DNA from 4 places in the Citrobacter tructae genome. Region 3 is predicted to be linked to each of the others. Evidence: predicted binding sites of a transcription regulator. Region 3 holds the regulator's gene; each other region holds the start of a gene.
The links. Region 3 encodes CRP, which controls carbon source genes, mostly activating them, when cyclic AMP is high. Its sites were predicted from a motif close to ATGTGANNNNNNTCACAT; they were not measured.
Positions count from the first base shown of each region.

Region 1: a site for CRP is predicted at 3,883-3,900, ahead of E4Z61_RS07875 (arabinose ABC transporter substrate-binding protein). Genes of this name have one in related genera too.
Region 2: a site for CRP is predicted at 1,944-1,961, ahead of udp (uridine phosphorylase). Genes of this name have one in related genera too.
Region 4: a site for CRP is predicted at 3,400-3,417, ahead of E4Z61_RS01835 (mannitol dehydrogenase family protein). Genes of this name have one in related genera too.

Region 1 is NZ_CP038469.1:1,479,119-1,484,389, forward strand. It holds gene araH (L-arabinose ABC transporter permease AraH) at 168-1,154, opposite strand; gene araG (L-arabinose ABC transporter ATP-binding protein AraG) at 1,169-2,683, opposite strand; gene E4Z61_RS07875 (arabinose ABC transporter substrate-binding protein) at 2,749-3,738, opposite strand; gene E4Z61_RS07880 (non-heme ferritin-like protein) at 4,551-5,054, shown strand; gene E4Z61_RS07885 (DUF2766 family protein) at 5,135-5,271, opposite strand, start outside.
Region 2 is NZ_CP038469.1:3,311,915-3,317,185, forward strand. It holds gene rmuC (DNA recombination protein RmuC) at 1-918, opposite strand, end outside; gene udp (uridine phosphorylase) at 1,059-1,820, opposite strand; gene E4Z61_RS16560 (dienelactone hydrolase family protein) at 2,086-2,895, shown strand; gene metE (5-methyltetrahydropteroyltriglutamate--homocysteine S-methyltransferase) at 2,951-5,212, opposite strand.
Region 3 is NZ_CP038469.1:3,803,381-3,808,651, forward strand. It holds gene E4Z61_RS18800 (YccS/YhfK family putative transporter) at 1-650, opposite strand, end outside; gene crp (cAMP-activated global transcriptional regulator CRP) at 702-1,334, opposite strand; gene E4Z61_RS18810 (OsmC family protein) at 1,644-2,048, shown strand; gene E4Z61_RS18815 (phosphoribulokinase) at 2,094-2,963, opposite strand; gene E4Z61_RS18820 (YheU family protein) at 3,017-3,235, opposite strand; partial or broken gene E4Z61_RS18825 (hydrolase) at 3,238-4,300, opposite strand; gene E4Z61_RS18830 (NUDIX hydrolase) at 4,336-5,055, opposite strand; gene prs (ribose-phosphate diphosphokinase) at 5,249-5,271, shown strand, end outside.
Region 4 is NZ_CP038469.1:260,150-265,420, forward strand. It holds gene E4Z61_RS01825 (phosphatase PAP2 family protein) at 1-704, opposite strand, end outside; gene E4Z61_RS01830 (CobW family GTP-binding protein) at 738-1,724, opposite strand; gene E4Z61_RS01835 (mannitol dehydrogenase family protein) at 1,844-3,310, opposite strand; gene uxuA (mannonate dehydratase) at 3,513-4,703, shown strand; gene pdxR (MocR-like pyridoxine biosynthesis transcription factor PdxR) at 4,750-5,271, opposite strand, start outside.

The DNA.
Region 1 (5,271 bases), 2.3 Mb from region 3:
TGGGGTGAGTGAACGTAGCCAACGCACATGCAGCGTGAAGTATGATGGGTATGACGGGTATAAGTATAGACAGTGTGACCAGGCTCGCCATTTGCAAAAACAATCGCCAGCCGGTATAGCGGCTGGCGATAGAGAGAAGCTAGACTAAAAAGTTGGGCGTTAAATCATCAAATGGTGCGCTTCGCTTTTTGTTTGTAACGGTCGAAGATCACCGCCGCCAACAGGATTAAGCCACGCACGACGTACTGGGCGAACGGAGAAATATTCAGCAAGTTCATCGCGTTTTCCACCGTCCCGAGGATCAGTACCCCAGCCACTACATATGAGATTTTTCCGATGCCGCCTTTGAGCGAAACGCCCCCCAGCACACACGCTGAAATCACAATCAGCTCATAGCCGATAGACGTCATTGGCTGACCACTGGTCATACGCGACGCCAGGATAATCCCTGCGACGGCCGATACCAGACCGGAAAGGATGAAGATAATGATCTTGGTGCGGACAACCGGAACCCCCGCCAGACGTGCAGCCTCTTCATTACCGCCGATGGCCAGCGTGTTACGCCCAAAGGTAGTTTTATTCAGCAGTAAGCCAAAAATAATGAAGCAACCAACAGTCAACCAGATAGGAGCAGGCAGCCCCAGCCAGTTAGCGTAGCCGAGGGCGAAGAAGCGTTCGTCTTCGATACCGACCGCTTTACCGTCAGAGATAATATAGGCCAGGCCGCGCACAATCTGCATGGTCGCAAGAGTGGTAATCAGCGCGTTTATTTTTAAACGTGCAATGACAAAACCGTTCACCAGGCCGCAAAGAACGCCCAGCAGCAGCCCAGCAGCGACGCCAATCCACAGACTTTCGGTCATATTGATGACCACCGCAGTCGTGACCCCTGCACAGGCAATCACAGACGCGACGGAGAGGTCAAAGTCACCGGAAGCCAGGCAAAACAGCATCCCACACGCAACCATACCCGACATGGAAACCGCCAGTCCAAGCCCCTTCATATTAATAAAAGAGGCAAAGTTTGGCACAAAGAGGGCGCACACGAGAAACAGCACGGCAAAAACCACCAGCATCCCGTACTGATCCCAAATTCTGCCAAGATTTAGCGCTGATTTGGCTGCGCCAGAACCCGATGTAGAAACGGAAGACATCATACTCTCCTTACTCAGGCTACAGCCTGGCTGACTTTAGGCATAGCAAGGCTCAACGCCTGACGCTCATCCGCCTGTTCGTGAAGCAACACACCGGCAATTTCACCTTCTCTCATCACCACGATACGGTCGGCGACACCGAGAACTTCCGGCAGGTCACTGGAGGCAAACAACACGGCAACACCGCGCGCCGCCAGGGCATAAATAACGTTATAAATTTCATGCTTCGCGCCCACATCAATGCCGCGCGTTGGCTCATCAAGCAAAATCACCTTCATATCTTCCGACAACCAACGGCCAAGAATCGCCTTCTGCTGATTTCCCCCGGAGAGGTTCATGATCAGTTGCTCTGCGCCCGGCGTTTTAATGTTGAGTGAGCGGATATGATGGTCAGCGTTGGTTTCTTCCCAGCTGTTGTTGATCAGGCATCCGCCCAGAACATGCTTACGCCGGGCGCTAATGTTGATGTTGTTACGCACCGAATGGACCGGAATAATCCCTTCAGCTTTGCGGTCTTCCGGACACAGCATCATGCCTGCTTCAATCGCGTGGCTGGGTTTACGGATATCAATCGGCTTATCATCAATAAACACCTGGCCTTCGGTGATCCGCGTCCCGCCAAACAATCCTTTCATCAGTTCGCTACGACCGGCCCCAACCAGGCCAAACAGCCCGACGATTTCACCGCTGCGTACCGATAAACTGATCGGCGTGCGCACGCCTGGCGCTTTAACTTCATGCAAGCGCAGACGTTCAGCACCATACGGTCTGGATTGCCAGCCGTAGATATCACCAAGGTCACGCCCCACCATGGCCTGAACCAGCGCCTCGTGATCAACCTGCTGCATATCCGTAAACGTCTTAACGTACTGACCATCTTTAAATACGGTAATGGCATCACTGAGAGCGAAGATCTCTTCCATGCGGTGCGAAACATACAAAATGATGCGTCCCTCGTTGCGCAATTCGCGAATGACGCGGAACAGATTTTCAATCTCCCTTGCGGAAAGAGAGCTGGTAGGTTCATCGAAAGCGATAATTTTGGCGTTACGCGCCAACGCTTTTGCAATCTCCACCATTTGCCACTGACCGATGGAGAGATATTTCAGCGGCGTGGCCGGATCGATGTCCATCCCCAGATGCTTTAACTGCAAACCAGCTTCGTAATTCAACAACGAGCGGTTCACAATCCCGCCCTTGTGGGGAAGCTGGCCTAAGTAGATATTCTCGGCGACGGTCATTTCCGGTACCAGGTGTAGCTCCTGGTAAATAATGGCGACACCGGCGTTCAGCGCGGTGGTGGTGTCGGCAAACGAAACCTCCTGGCCACGGATCACCAAAGATCCCGTCGTTGGCGCATAGTTACCGCTGAGAATTTTTAATAATGTTGATTTCCCGGCGCCATTTTCACCCATCAGTGCATGCACCTGACCGGCAAAGCAGTCGAAACTAATATCCGTCAGCGCCTTAACGCCAGGGAAGGTTTTGCCAATGCCACGAAATGAGAGATACGGGGTAGACTGTTGCATAACGTCTCCGTGAATCTAATCTGTTGCCGGATAAGAAATGTTCAGCTCTTATCCGGCATTGAGTATTACTTGCCGCCTAAACCTTTTTTCGCCAGCTCTTCTTTGAAGTTATCGCGAGTGATCAACACCACATCCGTCACTTCAGTAAATGCCGGTGGCTCAGCGCCTTTCGTCACCCAGTTGTAGAGCATTTCACTGGATTTGTAGCCATGTACGTCCGGGCTTGGCAGCAGTGAGCCGTAGAATCCGGTCGCTTCGCCTTTAGACAGTTCGCTAATGGCATCGACACCGTTAATGCCAATCCCAATCACGTTCGGTGCTTTAAAGCCCTGCCCTTCAGTCGCGCGTACGCCGCCCAGTACGGTGTTGTCGTTCATCCCGACAATCAGCCAGTGTTTAACTTCAGGATGCTGAACCAGCATAGAGTTCGCGGCGTCAAATGCGCCGGGGATATCATTGGATTTGGTGGGAACCTGATAGATCTGTTTTTCCGGGAAGCCCGCAGCTTTGAGTGCTTCCATTGAGCCGGATGTACGACGGCGCGCGGTATCCAGTTCGTTAGCGGTAATCGCCATCACGGCGGAAGATTTCACATCCCAACCGCGTTTTTGCATTTCTTTGTACAATTCCTGCCCCTGACGCTCACCAATTTTTGTTGCCGCCATCATCACCAGCGGCACGGTGTCCATCGGTTTACCTTTGGCGTTGGCAAACTGGTCATCAACGGCGATTACTTTCATGTCGTAGCCACGCGCCTTAGCCATAATCGCAGGCCCGAGTTTGGGGTCCGGCGTACAAATAACGAACCCTTTCGCCCCACTTGCCGCAAGGCTGTCGATGGCATTCAGGGTTTTCTCACCATCTGGGACAGCAATCTTAATCACTTCAAAACCAAGATCTTTACCGGCTTTATCCGCAAATTTCCATTCAGTCTGGAACCAAGGTTCCTCTGGCTGCTTGACCAGGAAACCGAGCTTCATGGATTCAGCGATAGCGGATTGTGACATAACGGCAGCCAGACCGATGGCTGCCAGCGCTTTAGTGAATTTGTGCATGGTTAACTCCAGCTTTAACGTTCTTTTATGTAGGGTAAAATCAGACGATTTTTTGTAATTCGGACGTAAAACAAGGCATTACCTTTTATTAATAAGATCAATGCCAGTGCTGAGAGTAGTTGTAGCGGGAAATTGATTCTCCATAAGAGAGCGGCATCACACCACAGAATTACAGTAATTGCGTACATAAATTCAGTGGGAAATGACATAAAAAAACGTGTTTTTTTCGACGGGGAAAATGAGATGTAGCAGATTAGTCCATAAGCTCAGCCAGTGAATCCTTGTTCCCGAATACAAGGCATTCGAGAACGTAGGCCTTTTTCATACCTAATACTTCGATTTATCCACACAAATAAAACAATGAATGCCGAATTATTTATGCGTTTGATTAATGGCATTCATTAAAATGATCTGACGCCAAAATGCTGCAGATAATCAGTACCAACGTGAAGAGACCTTGCAATGAAATTTAATTTCGCTATATGAAAACGAAATCCTATTATTTTAATAAATTAAAAATCAGTTAGTTACATGATTATTTTTTATGCATAGAAATGTTAAATCTGAAAATACCCTTATGACAATATGTAAAAAAACATAAATGCGTGGATTTAAGGATTTTCTTATGTCCGGGCTACCGCTATGATTATTTGTGATCGGCATAGAATTGCCTCATTGATCACACAAAGGACCGGCGGAACGGATTTATTCTGCTAACAGTATTACGTGTACGTAGATGTGAAGTGCAACGACAGCCCGTTGTACTGACGTGAGTAACGTACATTTCCCTTTCTGGAAATAAGGATATTGATATGGCTGCAGTTGGAATTGTTCATAAACTCAACACCCAAATGAACCTTGAGTTTTACGCATCAAACCTCTACCTTCACCTCAGCGAATGGTGCTATGAGCACAGTCTGACCGGCACCGCAATGTTTCTGCGCACCCAGGCACAGAGTAACGTCACGCAAATGATGCGCGTGTTTAATTTTATGAAAAGCGCGGGTGCCAACCCCATTGTCAAAGCCATCGACGTACCTGGCAATGAGATGACTTGCCTTGAAGAGTTATTTCAAAAAACGCTGGACGAATATCAACAGCGAGCCAGCACGCTGTCACGCTTAACGAACGAAGCGGAAGCATTGAACGATGCCCCAACCGTTGATTTTCTTCATGATCTGGAAAAAGAACAGCAGCAGGATGGCGTGCTGTTACAAACGATTCTTGATGAGGTGCGTAGTGCCAAACGCGCCGGGCTGTGCATGGCGCAAACGGATAAGCACCTGCTAAACGTGGTTAATTACCAGCAGCACTAATACCTGGCATCACCCAATCTGCGCCTCCCTTTCCGAGAGGCGCAAAAAAACCTTTCTAAAACCTGAAACAACGGTTTATTTTAGTGAGACTCACTCTGCGGGGTGAATTTCAGTTCGATCAACGCAACGGCTTTTTGAATTGCGCGCATCGTCACCGGATCGGCCCCCGCTGGATGACTAGAAAAATCGATGCTTTTCAGCTGACTGGACATTTTCT
Region 2 (5,271 bases), 490 kb from region 3:
TAACCCCGGAAGCTGTTGGTAGTCTTTACGGCCCAGTAAACGAATATGGTTACGCACCGAGGCGATGTGCTCCTGCAACGCGCTTTCACGAGTGTAGTCATCCTCTGCATTAAAATAGCGCTCATAGGCAACCAGCGTCATTTTGGCGTCAATCACCACATCTTTGCCCTGAGGTAATCGTACAATAACGTCCGGCTGCATTCGCGAACGGGCGTCATTTTCTATACTAACCTGGGTTTCATACTCATAACCTTCACGCAGACCAGAAGCCTCCAGTACCCGCGTGAGAACGACTTCTCCCCAATTACCCTGGGTTTTGTTATCACCTTTTAATGCCCGCGTCAGATTAACCGCTTCCTGCGCCATCTGCGCGTTCAGTTGCTGGAGGTTACGAATTTCGTGCGCCAGGGTATGACGTTCTTGCGCCTCTTTGCCAAAGCTATCCTGCACCTGACGGCGAAAACCGTCCAGCTGTTCACGCAATGGTGTAAGCAGGCTATTCAGGCTTTGGCGATTTTGCTCATCGACACGACGATTGCTGTGCTCAAAAATACGGTTCGCCAGATTTTCAAACTGTTCGCTCAGGCGCTGTTCGCTGTTGATCATCTGACGGATTTTCTCTTCAGCATGCTGTTGCGTCGCTTCGAGCCGTGTAGTGACCTCCCGGAGATCGGCCTCCAGAGAGGTGTTAATGCTGTGCAGGCTGCGGAGTTCGTTGTTGAGTAGCTCGCACTCTTCACGCCAATGGGCTTCCTGCGCCAGCTGTTGACGAGCGGCGCTTAGCGCAATATCCAGTTCACGCCGTTCTTCGATAAGATCTGCGCGGATTTGATCGGCTCGCGCTTTTGTCGCCAGCCAGCCCACGAGCAGCCCTGCAGCTAACGCCACGACGGCACTTATCATTATCGAAATATCCACTACGCCCCCTTACAGCAACGACTTACCCGCACAAAATAGAATTGTGCTGTATAAACGTCCAGTTTAAAAGGAATTTCCTGCGAGGTACTACGCAAAATAAAAAGGCCGAACGCATCGGCCTTTTCTTAAAGAAGAGATAATTACAGCAGGCGACGTGCTGCTTCTACCACGATTTTCACTGCGTGGCTTTCCGTTTGCTTCATGGTTTCTGCATTCGGAATCTCTTGCTGAGTACGGTTGACGATAACACCTGCAACCATACCGGCACGCAGACCCTGGCTTGCGCACATGGTCAGCAGTGTAGCGGATTCCATTTCGTAGTTCATGACGCCCATGGACTGCCACTCTTCCATCGAGCCTTTGAAGTTGCGTACTACGCGACCAGAGAAGGTGTCGTAACGTTCCTGGCCTGGATAAAAGGTATCAGAAGAGGCGGTAACGCCCACGTGGGTGGTGGCGCCGATAGATTTCGCCGCTTCCACCAGCGCGGTGGTGCACTCGAAATCGGCAACTGCCGGGAATTCCATCGGTGCGAAGTGCAGACTCGCCCCGTCCAGACGGACAGACGCGGTGGTAACCAGCACGTCGCCAACGTTGATATGCGGCTGAATCGCGCCGGTCGTACCGATACGCAGGAAGGTACGAATGCCCAGTTGCGCCAGTTCTTCTACGGCAATAGACGTCGACGGGCCGCCGATACCGGTAGAGCAGACGATCACTGCTTTACCATCCAGCTCAGCACGCCAGGTAGTGAACTCGCGATGAGATGCCAGCTTAACCGGCTTGTCCATCAGCGCGGCGATCTTTTCCACACGCTCCGGGTCGCCAGGGACGATAGCGAGCTGGGCCCCTTGTAAATCGTTCTTGGTGAGGCCGAGATGAAAAACATCAGACTTAGACATAAAAACTCCTCTGTGAATCGGTTTTGTCAGAAGAAGCAAAAATATACTTTACCGAAGGCATGAACATATTTTCGTGACAACCATCACTATGATGTAAATCAATTGCATTAAATTACCGTCAAATAGTGATGCCGATCACATTAACAGTTCGATACAGGCAAGCCTTGCACAAAAGATAGACCGTTTAAGGCAATGTGGTTCGTTGCACGCGTCTATAGTTAACAATGCGCTATTTGGCTAAATACTTAAGGGTACGGAGAATACCATGGCAACAACACGACAATCTGGCTTTGCACCTGCTGTATCCCCACCCGCTGCTACGGCAGTCCACACCCCGGATAACGAAATCATCGCGGGCATAACGTCAATTCCGTCTCAAGGCGATGATATGCCGGCGTATCATGCACGTCCGAAGCAGAGCGAGGGTCCGCTCCCTGTCGTTATCGTCGTACAGGAAATTTTTGGTGTTCATGAACACATTCGTGACGTTTGCCGCCGCCTGGCGTTGGAAGGATATCTGGCTGTCGCACCAGAGCTTTACTTCCGCACCGGAGATCCGAATGATTTTGCCGATATTTCAACGTTGTTAAGCGGCCTGGTGGCAAAAGTCCCGGACTCTCAGGTGCTGGCCGATCTGGACCACGTCGCCAGTTGGGCCTCGCGCAACGGCGGTGACGCGCATCGACTGATGATCACCGGTTTTTGCTGGGGCGGGCGCATCACCTGGCTGTATGCCGCGCATAATCCGCAGCTAAAAGCGGCTGTGGCGTGGTACGGCAAACTGGTCGGAGACAAAACACTAAACTCCCCCAAACATCCCGTCGATATCGCCACCGATCTGAACGCCCCCGTTTTGGGACTCTATGGCGCTCAGGACACCAGTATTCCACTAGATACAGTCGAGACGATGCGTCAGGCACTGCGCGCGGCGAATGCCAAAACGGAAATCGTGGTCTATCCCGATGCCGGACATGCGTTTAACGCCGATTATCGCCCGAGCTATCACGAAGAGTCTGCAAAAGACGGCTGGCAGAGAATGCTGGAGTGGTTTGCGCAGTACGGTGGGAAGAAATAATTATTGCCCCGGCAAACCGATCATCAAAACGGAGGCATTAGCCTCCGTTTTTGTTTTAAGCCTGACGCAGGTTCTGCGCGGCTTTCACCATGTTTGCCAGCGCCGCACGGGTTTCCGGCCAGCCGCGGGTTTTCAGGCCGCAGTCCGGGTTCACCCACAGACGCTCCGCCGGGATACGCTGTTCGGCTTTTTTCAGCAGGGCTTCAATCCACTCCACGCTTGGCACGTTCGGAGAGTGAATGTCATAGACGCCCGGCCCAATTTCGTTTGGATAGTCGAACTCTTCGAACGATTCCAGCAGCTCCATGTCGGAACGCGAGGTTTCAATGGTGATCACATCCGCGTCCAGCGCAGCAATCGAATCCATGATGTCATTGAACTCGCAGTAACACATGTGGGTGTGGATCTGGGTTTCATCCTTCGCCACCGCGGCGTTGATACGGAAGGCTTCCACGCCCCACTCCAGATACGCCGCCCAGTCACTGCGACGCAGCGGCAGACCTTCGCGCAGCGCCGGTTCGTCAATCTGGATAATGCCTATGCCCGCCGCTTCCAGATCCGCCACTTCGTCACGCAGCGCCAGCGCAATCTGTTTGGCGATGGTTTCACGGGTCACGTCTTCACGCGGGAATGACCAGCAAAGAATGGTCACCGGGCCTGTCAGCATGCCTTTTACCGGCTTGTCGGTCAGGGATTGCGCGTATTTCGCCCACTCCACGGTAATCGCTTGCGGGCGGCTGACATCGCCAATCACCACCGGCGGCTTCACACAACGGGAACCGTAGCTTTGCACCCAACCGTTCTGGGTAAAGACGAAGCCGTCCAAGTGCTCACCAAAGTATTCCACCATGTCATTACGCTCGGCTTCGCCGTGGACCAGCACATCCAGACCTAAACGCTCCTGTTCAGCAATCGCCTGTTTAATGTGCTCTGCAATGCCAGTGCGATAGTTATTCGCATCCAGATTGCCCTTTTTGAAGTCCAGACGCAGGCCGCGAATTTCCGTGGTTTGCGGGAAGGAACCGATCGTCGTGGTTGGCCAGGCGGGCAGATTAAAGCGTGCACGTTGTGCTTCAGCACGTACTTCATAGGCGTTGGTACGCTGGCTGTCCTGCGCGGTAATCGCCGCCAGACGTTTTTCGACTGCCGCATTGTGTACGCGGGTAGAATGGCGACGAGCCTGAATCGGTGCGCTCCATTCGGTAATCGCGGCGGTATCACCGCTGTTCAGCGCATCACGCAGTAGCGCCAGCTCGCCGCATTTTTGCAGGGCGAAGGCAAACCAACTTTTTACTTCCGTATCAAGGCGGGTTTCGACACTCAGATCGATCGGGCTATGCAGCAGAGAGCAGGAAGAGGCCACCCATAGCGCACGTTTGCCGACAATGTCCTTAATTTGTGCATATTTCTCGGTCAGATCGGCACGCCAGACGTTACGACCGTTCACCAGACCCGCAGAGAACAGCCAGTCAGCCGGCAAACGTTTGTGCAGTTCTGCCACGTCATCTTTACCATGGACCAGGTCAACATGCAGACCCTGTACCGGCAGTGCGGTGATGGTATCGAGATTCGGGGTTACTCCTTCAAAATAGGTGGTCAGCAGCAGCTTCACCTGACCGGTTAGAGCGTCATACGCCGGTTTAAAGGCGTTCAGCCACTCCTGCGGCAGTTCCAGCACCAGTGCCGGTTCATCAATCTGAACCCACTCGATGCCACGCTTAGCCAACTCTGCCAGCACCTGCTGGTAAACCGGCAGAATGTCGTTCAGTAGGCTCAGGCGGTCAAATTGTTCGCCCTTCACTTTGCCCAGCCACAGGTAAGTTACCGGGCCCAGCAGGACGGGTTTTACGTTGTGGCCGAGCGCCAGCGCTTCGTCAACTTCATCCAGCAACTGAGTCCAGGTCAGCTTGAACTGCTGGCCTTTGGTGAATTCAGGCACCATATAGTGATAGTTAGTGTTAAACCATTTGGTCATTTCTGCCGCCGCAGCAGGTTCACCGGTCGGTGCACGGCCACGGCCAATGCGGAATAAGGTGTCGATATCGACGGAGCCATCTTTGTTCTGATGACGGGCCGGGACGTTACCCAGCAGCAAGCTGGTAGTCAGCACGTGATCGTACCAGGCAAAATCGCCCACCGGCAGCAGGTCAACGCCAGCCTGTTTTTGCTGATCCCAGTGACGGGCGCGCAGTTCGCGACCCGTTGCCAGCAATTCTTCACGAGAGGCGTTACCTGCCCAGTAGTTTTCTTGCGCTTTCTTCAGCTCGCGACGCAGGCCAACGCGAGGGAAACCGAGGGTGTGATTCAGTATTGTCATTGTATGCCTCTTATTTAATTTGCAGGATTTTAGCCGTCCAGATGTTTACACATCCATAA
Region 3 (5,271 bases):
AGCATGTGCATTTGCTGATAACACTGGGTGATCAGATCCACGGCTTTTTGCTGGCGAACCAGCAGCGGGGGTAACGCTTTTTCGGGATCGACGTGCTGGGTTAGCAGGCTATATTTTGCTTCACAATAATCGGCCAGTTCGCGGTACAACAAGCTGAGCGATTCCCGCAGCGGCTGTTCACGCCACAGCCAAAACCAGAACCAGTTGAACGCGCCGTACCACAACGTACCCAGCGCATAGATCAGCAGCGGCTCCCAGATGGGCATATTCCCGGCCAGACTTAGCGTGAAAATCGCCGCGATCAGTGAGGCTGGCAGTAATCGAGCATGCAGAGGGCCCAGCTCTGCGGTTACGCCGAGAACCAGTGTCAGGCCGGTGAGGATTAGCGGAAGCGGTATGGTCTGCGCCAGCAGCAACTGCATGATCAGGCTGCACCCGGCAAACAGCGACGCGCCAATAACTAAGCGTTTGAAAAAGCGCTTATGCGGGGTATCAAGACCGGCAATGTTACAGCAGGCAGGGACGAGGGAGAAAAGCAGCCCCAGATGAAGCTGACCGATGATAAGACCGACAGCCACGGGCAAACACAGCACCAGGGTTTGTCGTAGTGCGTAGTTGATCTCGGGGTGATAAATCAGTCTTCGCCACATCGGTGTAAACAAGAATGGCGCATTACCCGGTAACGCGCCATTTCGATGAGGTTAACGCGTGCCGTAGACGACGATCGTCTTACCGTGCGCGGAGATCAGGTTCTGATCTTCCAGCATCTTCAGGATACGACCAACAGTTTCACGGGAACAGCCAACGATCTGGCCAATTTCCTGACGGGTGATTTTGATCTGCATGCCATCCGGGTGGGTCATAGCGTCAGGTTGCTTCGCCAGGTTCAACAGGGTCTGGGCGATACGACCAGTGACATCCAGGAAGGCAAGGTTGCCCACTTTTTCGGACGTTACCTGCAGACGACGAGCCATCTGGGAAGACAGGCGCATCAGAATATCCGGGTTAACCTGGATTAATTGACGAAATTTTTTGTATGAAATTTCAGCGACTTCACATGCGGTTTTGGCACGTACCCAGGCGCTACGTTCCTGGCCTTCTTCAAACAGGCCTAATTCACCAATGAAATCGCCCTGATTCAGATAAGAGAGGATCATTTCTTTCCCTTCTTCATCTTTGATCAGCACTGCCACTGAGCCTTTAACGATGTAATACAACGTTTCCGCTTTTTCACCCTGGTGAATCAGCGTGCTCTTCGATGGGTACTTATGAATATGGCAATGAGACAAGAACCATTCGAGAGTCGGGTCTGTTTGCGGTTTGCCAAGCACCATGCGCGGTTATCCTCTGTTATAAGCTGTCTCCAGAGCCAGAAAACGACGCTGCCTCTGGGGTTGCAAAAATATGTTTCCCGCTACCTGGGAAAGGGGCTGCTAAAAAGTGAACTGCAGCCTGTAATGTGATGTCCTCTGCATACATGCAGTACGTCTATGTAATACTGTAGCATCCTGACTGTTTTAGCATAGCTTTCGCCGTGTGTCTCCTGGTGTCTCGCTTCAGCATGATGCAGGTCGCCTTCCGTTGCGAGAATTGTTATGTACGCGTAATCTGTCAGGAAAATTGAAACATTGGAGTTACGAAATATGCAAGCGCGTGTAAAGTGGGTTGAGGGGTTAACCTTCCTCGGTGAGTCCGCCTCTGGCCACCAAATCTTGATGGACGGTAACTCTGGTGATAAAGCGCCGAGCCCGATGGAAATGGTGCTAATGGCTGCGGGTGGCTGTAGTGCGATTGATGTGGTGTCGATCCTGCAAAAGGGTCGTCAGGATGTGACCAACTGCGAAGTGAAACTCACTTCCGAACGTCGTGAAGAAGCGCCGCGTCTGTTTACCCATATTAATCTGCATTTCATCGTCACCGGTAACGATCTAAAAGACGCGTCAGTGTCCCGCGCAGTAGACCTCTCGGCGGAGAAGTATTGTTCCGTGGCGTTGATGCTAGAAAAAGCGGTGAATATTACCCATTCCTATGAAGTGATTGCGGCGTAATTTCTAATGCCGGATGAGCCTAGCGCTATCCGGCACAAACACCGCTTACTCTATTTTCTTCCCTTCCATCAGCCGTTGGACCAGCGGCAGCATGATCAGCTCCATTGCCAGCCCCATTTTGCCACCCGGCACCACTAATGTATTGATGTGAGAAATGAATGAGCCCTGCAGCATAGCCAGTAGCCAGGGAAAGTCGATACCTTCCAGATTACGAAAATGGATAACAACAAAGCTTTCATCCAATGACGGAATGCTTTTTGCTGCAAAAGGGTTAGAGGTGTCGACCGTCGGTACGCGCTGGAAGTTAATATGCGTGCGGGAAAACTGCGGGGTGATGTAATTGATGTAATCGTCCATTGAGCGCACGACTGAGTCCATTACCGCTTCGCGGGAGTGACCGCGCTCGCTGGTATCGCGGGTTAGTTTCTGGATCCACTCCAGGTTGACGATTGGCACCACCCCGACCAATAGATCGACATGCCGCGCCACATTTTGTTGCGGGGTTACTACACCGCCGTGCAAGCCTTCATAGAACAGCACGTCCGTCGGTTCAGGAAGAGGCTGCCAGGGGGTAAATGTGCCCGGAACCTGATTCCACGGAACGGCTTCATCATACGTGTGCAGATATTTTCGTGACTGGCCTTTGCCCGACTGACCGTACTCGATGAAGGTGTGTTCCAGCAGGCTGAAATCGTTGGCTTCGGGGCCGAAATAGCTGATGTGTCGCCCGGCGTCACGCGCTTTGCGGATCGCCATGTCCATCTCAGGACGGGTATAGCGGTGAAAACTGTCGCCTTCCACCTCGGCAGCGCGCAGATTTAACTGCGAGAAAATTTTACGAAACGCGAGGCTGGTGGTGGTGGTCCCCGCGCCGCTGGATCCTGTTACCGCAATCACCGGATGTTTGGCAGACATAACAACTCCATAAATAGGTTGGTTTTTTATTATAGTCAGCCGTCGACAACCGATTATTCGCGAAACTGTTTCTGCGGCATAATGTTGACCGTTTCATGCAGTTCTGACCATACCAGGATGGCTTCGCCAGATTGTAACTGGCGTCTGACGTCGGCGACTTTTTGTTCGAGTGAACGTTCATGTTCACCATAATCGGTGCCTTCACGCAAGACAAAGCTTTCAATCAGATTGTCCAGCGCTTCAGGGGATAAGTCCTGCCAGGGGATCTGCATGATTATGCCTCCAGATACGTTGTCAGCCAGTCGGGGATACGCGATTCCAGCCACATCTCGGGGCGGCGCAGCGTGCCGCCAATAAACCCAACGTGACCACCGTGCTCGGTTAACTGATATTCCACCTGCGAGGGCAGGTTTTCCGGTTTGGGGATCACATGGTGGTCCATAAACGGATCGTCCTTGGCGTGGATAATCAGCGTTGGTTTGGCGATCCGATTGAGCAACGGCATAGCGCTACACTGACGATAATAGTCTATCGCGTCGGCGAAACCGTGAATTTTTGCAGTAATCAGATCGTCAAAATCGCGAATGCGGCGCAGGGATTTCAACTGGGCCAGGCTTACCGGCAGCGAACCCGGATACGCCTCAAGCTTACGCGAGGCATTGGCTTTCAACAGATTGAGCAGGTAGCGCTGATAGACACGGGAGAAACCTTTCTCCATATGATAACTACAGGCTTCCAGTACGAAAGGCGCAGAGACAATAACTGCGGCATCAATTGGAATGTCGTTGCCTTCTTTTGCCAGCAGGCAGGCCAGCATGTTGCCGCCGAGCGAATAGCCGACCGCTGCGGTCGGCACGCGGCCGAATTCACATTCCAGCCAGTGTAAAAACCAGGTGCCGTCTTCGGTCTCGCCGGAGTGATAAATGCGGTTCAGGCGATTCGGTTCACCGCTGCAGCCGCGAAAATGCATCACCACGCCTAACCAGCCGCGCTTTTGCGCCGCCTCAATCAGTCCGTGGGCGTACGGGCTGTTCAGGCTACCTTCCAGACCGTGAAAAACGACCAGACGCGGTTTGTGCTTCGCCTGCTGCGGATCTTCACTCCATGCCAGATCGACAAAGTCACCGTCGGGTAATTCCAATCGCTGCCAGTGGGCGTCGAACTTCACCTTACGGCGAATTAAACGCGGCAGCATGGTTTGCAGATGTCGATTACCGATCCCGCGCATCGGGCGGAATTCTCGTGAATCATCGGCGGGTAGGGTTACTTCTGTAGGAGTGATTTCAACCATAACACCAGAGCAATTAATAATCGGAAAGAGCAACTATACCGCGCATGGAGCCTGCGGGTTAGCCAATATGTGATTTTGTGCTTATTCGGCCAGCAGGTTACGTGAGAAAAGATGAATTTCCACGCCCGGTTTACGTCGCCACAGGCGGGCTTTTCGCGTGCCTGTCGCCATACTTTCACCGGTATCTTCAAACATACCTGATGCTTCAAAGCGGCGGATCAGGCTTTTGCGCTGAATCGACTGGCCGAGGATAACTTCAGTAGCTTCCTGTAGCTGACCATGGGTAAAGGTATCCGGTAAACAGTAAACGGGTAGTAAAGAATACATCGTTTTTTGCCGCAAGCGGTGCAGGGCGGCTTCAATGATGTTTTGGTGATCGAAGGCCAGCGGATAGTCGGCAAGCTTATCAACGGGGACCCAGCGGGCATCGCTGACGCTGGCGATATGCGGCTCGCAGTCCACCCAAGCGATAAGCGCAAACCAGGTGACCGTCAGACTCCAGCCGCGCGGGTCACGATCTGGTCCGGAAAATGTGTCCAACTGTTCCAGCCACGAAGGTGAAACACCAGTTTTTTCAGTGAGTTTTCGTAGCGCTGTGGCGCGCGTGGAATCATCGTGTGTCATATCGATAAAGCCGCCGGGTAATCCCCAACGTCCTTTTTGCGGCTGGTTTGCCCGTTCGACTAGCAACACGCAGAGAGCCTGTTGATGCAGGGTAAATAACACGCTATCTACCGTCACCAGCGGAGAGGGAAAGCGGCGGGCATCATACTGATTCAGGTAGTCGGCTTCGGTGGTCATAAGGTACTCACGATGATATGTAACGCCGCCAAGTGTACCAGCCCGGCACCGGGGGGCAAGATGCGTTTTTTTCTCTTTGATTATCAATAGATTATTACCATATTCAAAAAGAATGCATTCTTTGCTTGCTTAATATGTGTCTTAAGGACATTATTAATTGTGTCGAAGGGACATAATTAAAAGAGGAAGCGAGATGAGCGTAAAATTAGCATTAAC
Region 4 (5,271 bases), 1.3 Mb from region 3:
AAAAAATGTTTGTTTTTGCCGGGGAGGTAATTCGTAAACAAAGTGACCAGCCGGTCGCTTAATGGCGTCATGAGCCACCAGGGCAGGCCAATCAATACGACGGTCATGGAACCCACCACGATATCGGTAAGCCAGTGAGCACCAATCATTACTCGCGGGAATGCAAAAACCACAGCGATAATAAGGCCGATTAATCCTGCGACTTTTCCGAAATAACGCAGCATAAATGCGGAAAAAATAAGCAGCATCATGCCGTGATCGCCAGGGAAGCTGTCTCTTGACGCATCTTTGGTCGGAATATGCAGCAACTCGCTGACGCGATGAATATTATCAAGCATCAGCGTCGGGCTGGCACGTTTGACCGGAATAAGCGCCTGGCCCAACTGATTTAATACCACTGCGGTGAGCAGCATGACCAGGCCAATAGCCACAATGCGTCGGCGACCTTCCGATGTTTCTTTCAGCCAAAAGTGCAGCATCAGTGCACCCATTGCCAGCAACGAGCAGCCATCAAATGCCCGGTTATTGGTGATAGCCACAACCCACAGGAACAGTGGGCTTTCGACCAATTTCTGATTGAAGAAGCGGAAGATGCCCGTATCCAGTGAAGACCAGAACCCGTGTCCGGCCGGAATATACCAGGACAGAAACAGCGCCAAGCCTGCAATATTAAGCAGAAGGATAAGAGGGTATCGGGTTTTCATCGTCGTTCACCATTGCCAAAATCGCAGGCAACCTTACGCGTTAACATCTAAACGAAGCTTCAACAATGCACTCTGTAACGTGTTCCAGTCAGTCTCGGTGTCGGAGATAAGCTCAATCCGGCTGTCCGGTGGCGCGACGTTTTGCGTCTCAATGTGCCAGTCATCGCCCTGACGGTTGATGCGCACTAATCCTTCTTTGATTCGCATGACGCCCTTTACGCGCCCAACCGGGGCAAGGCGCGACCATTCCAGCAGACCGATGGTATCGAACACGGTATCGGCATCAAAAATCCAGCCGCAGGCCTGATGCCCCTGGCCGCTGTTCAGGCTACGACGCCAGCGTTGCTGTGCCGGCAGGCTTAGTGCCCCCAGCCCCTTTTTGTCGGCATGCTGATGGGCGTGCGCAGCACTTGCGGGAAGCGCCGCCAGATTCAGCCGTGGTAAATCCAGTAACTGCCCGTCAATGTGCCCGTGATCGGCGTGAACCAACTGACGGTTACCGCCGTTGTGCTGCCACCAGGTTTGCAGGGCATTTTCACTTTCTGTCGTGGCGCGATCGATTTTGTTGGCGACGATAACGTCGGCTGAAGCCAGCTGATCGCGGAAATTCTCATTGGCTACGCTTTTTTCATCCAGTAGCAGGCGAGGGTCGAGGATACAGAGCGTGGCGCGCAGATCGATCCACGGTTCGTAAACCGGGGCGGTGAGTAAATCCAGAATCTGTTTTGGATGCCCGAGACCGGTCGGTTCGATCAGTAACCGGTCAGGCTTGCCCTGACGCAGCAATGTATTGAGGCCCACCTGCATCGGTAAACCGTTAACACAACACATGCAGCCACCGGGGATCTCTTTCAGCAACGCGCCGCTATCGGCCAGCAGGGCGCCGTCAATACCCACCTCGCCAAACTCATTGACCAGTACGGCCCACTTTTCGGCGGGATCTTTGTTCGCCAATAGATGAAGAATAGAGGTGGTTTTGCCACTGCCGAGAAAACCGGTGATGAGATTGGTTTTAGTCACATTTACTCCAGAAACATAAATTACCGTAATGGCATTTAACAATCCTGGCGAAAAACAGGGAAAAAGAGAAGGGGTGAGAGGACGAAGACGTGCTTCGTCCTGTTTAATGGCAGAAATCGTTAATTTTTTAACATCTGTATGACGGCCTGATGCGCGCCGTATTGGGCAATACGTTGCCAGGCCTGCTCAATAGCCTCGACAAAGTGCGGGTTCTGCACCAGGTCGGTGGCAAAAATCTCGTGCAAGGAAAGCAGGGCGCTGACGCGATCTGATTCTGTGCTTTGGTCAACAAGAGCGCCAATTTTCTCACTCATCGGATCGCGTACATCAATGGCTGTTCCCGCATCATCCACGCCGCTCACGTAGCGCATCCAGCCTGCGACGCCGAGTGCCAGCAGAGGCCAGTCGCTTTTCCGCGCTAAATGAACGCGGATCCCTTCCAGCATTCGCTGCGGTAATTTTTGGCTGCCGTCCATCGCGATTTGCCAGGTCTTGTGCTTCAGCGCCGGATTGGCAAAGCGTTCCAGCAGGCTTTCGGCATACTGGGGTAAATCGACGTTAGTGATACGCAGCGTGGGGGCTTGCTCCGTCATCATCAGGCGGTAAGCCGCTTCACGAAAGGCATTGTCCTGCATGCAATCACTGATGTGGTGAAATCCGGCCAGATAGCCAAGATAGGCCAAAAATGAGTGGCTGCCGTTCAGCATCCGTAGTTTCATCTGTTCCCACGGCAACACGTCGTCAACCATCTGAACACCGGCAGTTTCCCACTGTGGGCGACCGGCAACAAAATTGTCCTCAATCACCCACTGGATAAACGGTTCGCAGCTGATGCCACAGGGGTCGGCTACGCCCAGTTCATGGGCTATTTCATTCAGCGACTCTTCGGTTGCGGCAGGGACAATCCTGTCCACCATGGTGCCCGGAAAACTGACTTGCTCTTGTATCCACGTTGCCAGTTCAGATGAGCGTTTTTGCGCCATTCCCAGAACCGCGTTTTTCACTACATGACCGTTGTCCGGGATGTTATCGCAAGAGAGTACGGTAAACGGCGGAAGCCCGCGTTCGCGGCGGCGATGCAGGGCTTCGACAATAATTCCCGGTGCTGAGTGGGGCTCATCCGGCGAGTGTAAATCATGAACAATGCGCGGGTTAGCGAGATCAAGCGATCCTGTAGCCGGATCAATACAGTAGCCTTTTTCCGTGATGGTTAACGACACAATCGCCACCTGAGGTTCACAGAATTTTTCAATAATAGCCGCCAGCGAATCAAGCGAGGCGTTCAGGCATTCGTTAACGGCACCGATCACGATCGGTTGATTACCGTTCGGGCCTTTTTCTAACACGGTATACAGATGATCCTGCTCGCGAAGCTGACCCATCAGCCTGTCGCCGCTGAACAGGCTAATCTCACAAATTCCCCAGTCTCCTCCCTGCGTATTGAGCACCTTGTCGGTTAATAATGCCTGATGAGCACGGTGAAAAGCACCGAAACCAAAATGCACGATCCGTGATTTTAACTGTTGGCGATCGTACTGCGGTATCCGTACATTTTCCGGGAGTGGAGCCGTGGCAATAGTCTTCATTACACACACCTGATTAACCATTAATTAACAATGGCAGTATAAAGTTATATGACAACAAGTTAAATTGGTGTGCCTTATTTATACTGGGAATGTGAGCTAGATCAATCAATGATGGGCGTTATGTTGATCATTAAGCCGAGGCCTGTATGGTAGTCGTCATACACTCATTCTAATTTGGTATAACAACTTGTGAGGTGAAGCAATGGAACAAACCTGGCGTTGGTACGGACCTAACGATCCGGTATCGCTTGATGATGTGCGTCAGGCTGGCGCAACCGGTGTTGTGACCGCCTTGCACCACATTCCCAATGGTGAAGTGTGGCCCGTTGAAGAGATTCAAAAGCGTCAGGCTATTCTGGCTGAGAAGGGGCTGACCTGGTCGGTGGTGGAAAGCATCCCCGTTCATGAAGACATCAAAACGCACTCCGGACAGTATCAAACGTGGATTGCGAATTATCAGCAGAGTATCCGTAATCTGGCGACCTGCGGCATTGATACCGTGTGTTATAACTTCATGCCAATCCTCGACTGGACGCGTACAGACCTTGAATATCAGTTGCCAGATGGCTCTAAAGCTCTGCGCTTTGATCAGATTGCCTTTGCGGCCTTTGAGCTGCACATCCTGCAGCGCCCAGGCGCTGAGGCGGATTACACCGCTGAAGAACAGCGTCAGGCGCTGGACTATTTCAACGCGATGAGCGAAGCCGGGGTGGAGAAGCTGACCCGCAACATTATCGCCGGTCTGCCGGGGGCGGAAGAAGGTTACACGCTGGATAAGTTTCGTGCGCGCCTGGCGGAATATGATGGTATCAGTAAAGATGACCTGCGTAATAACATGGCCGTATTCCTGCGGGCGATTGTGCCGGTGGCCGAAGAAGTCGGCGTGCGTCTGGCCGTGCATCCTGACGATCCGCCGCGTCCGATCCTCGGCTTGCCGCGCATCGTTTCCACCATTGAAGATATGCAGTGGCTGAAAGAAACGGTAGACAGTATTTATAACGGTTTCACCATGTGCACCGGTTCCTACGGCGTGCGTGCGGATAACGATCTGGTGAAAATGATCGAAACCTTTGGCGATCGTATTCACTTCACGCATTTGCGTTCGACCTGCCGTGAAGATAACCCGAAAACCTTCCATGAAGGTGCTCACCTGCAGGGCGATGTGGATATGGTATCGGTAGTGGCTGCCATTCTGAGCGAAGAACAGCGTCGCAAGAAGGCGGGCGATCTGCGTCCTATCCCGATGCGTCCGGATCATGGGCATCAAATGCTTGACGATCTGCACAAGAAAACCAACCCGGGTTACTCCGCGATTGGCCGTCTGAAAGGGCTGGCAGAAGTTCGCGGTGTTGAGCTGGCGCTGAAACAAACGCAGTTCCGCGATCTGCTGTAATAGCATCAACAGGGATTGGGCGAGTGGCTCGATCCCTGTTCAGCCATCAGGTCTGAATTAACGCCTGCTCCAGCACTCTCAGCACCTTATTGATCTGCGGTAACTGCAACCCACCAAAACCGAAAAACATCACCGCGTCGCTGCTCTCCTTGCGCCAGATTTCTTCTGAACCGTTTTCAATGTCCTGCAGCGTATCAAAGCGCACACCTGCCAACAAACAGCGCTGTTGCAGCGTGGTGATGATGTCGGGCGATCGGTCAACACGTAAAGAAAGGTGCAGGCCCGCTGCAGCACCATCGATTTTGCCATCAGGAAACAGCGCGGAAAGACCGTCCCGGAGAAGCGCGAGACGTGCCGCGTAATTGCAGGCCAATTTACCGAGGTGGGTATAAAACACCTGATTTTGCATTAATTCAGCTAAAAATTGCTGCAATAACCACTGGCTACCGTTGTTGTTTAACGCTTTCATATTCTGCACTGCTGGGAGCAGTTCATCAGGACAAATGAGGTAGCCAAGACGTGCCCCCGGCCCCAGCGTTTTTGAGAATGTCCCCATGTAGATAATCCG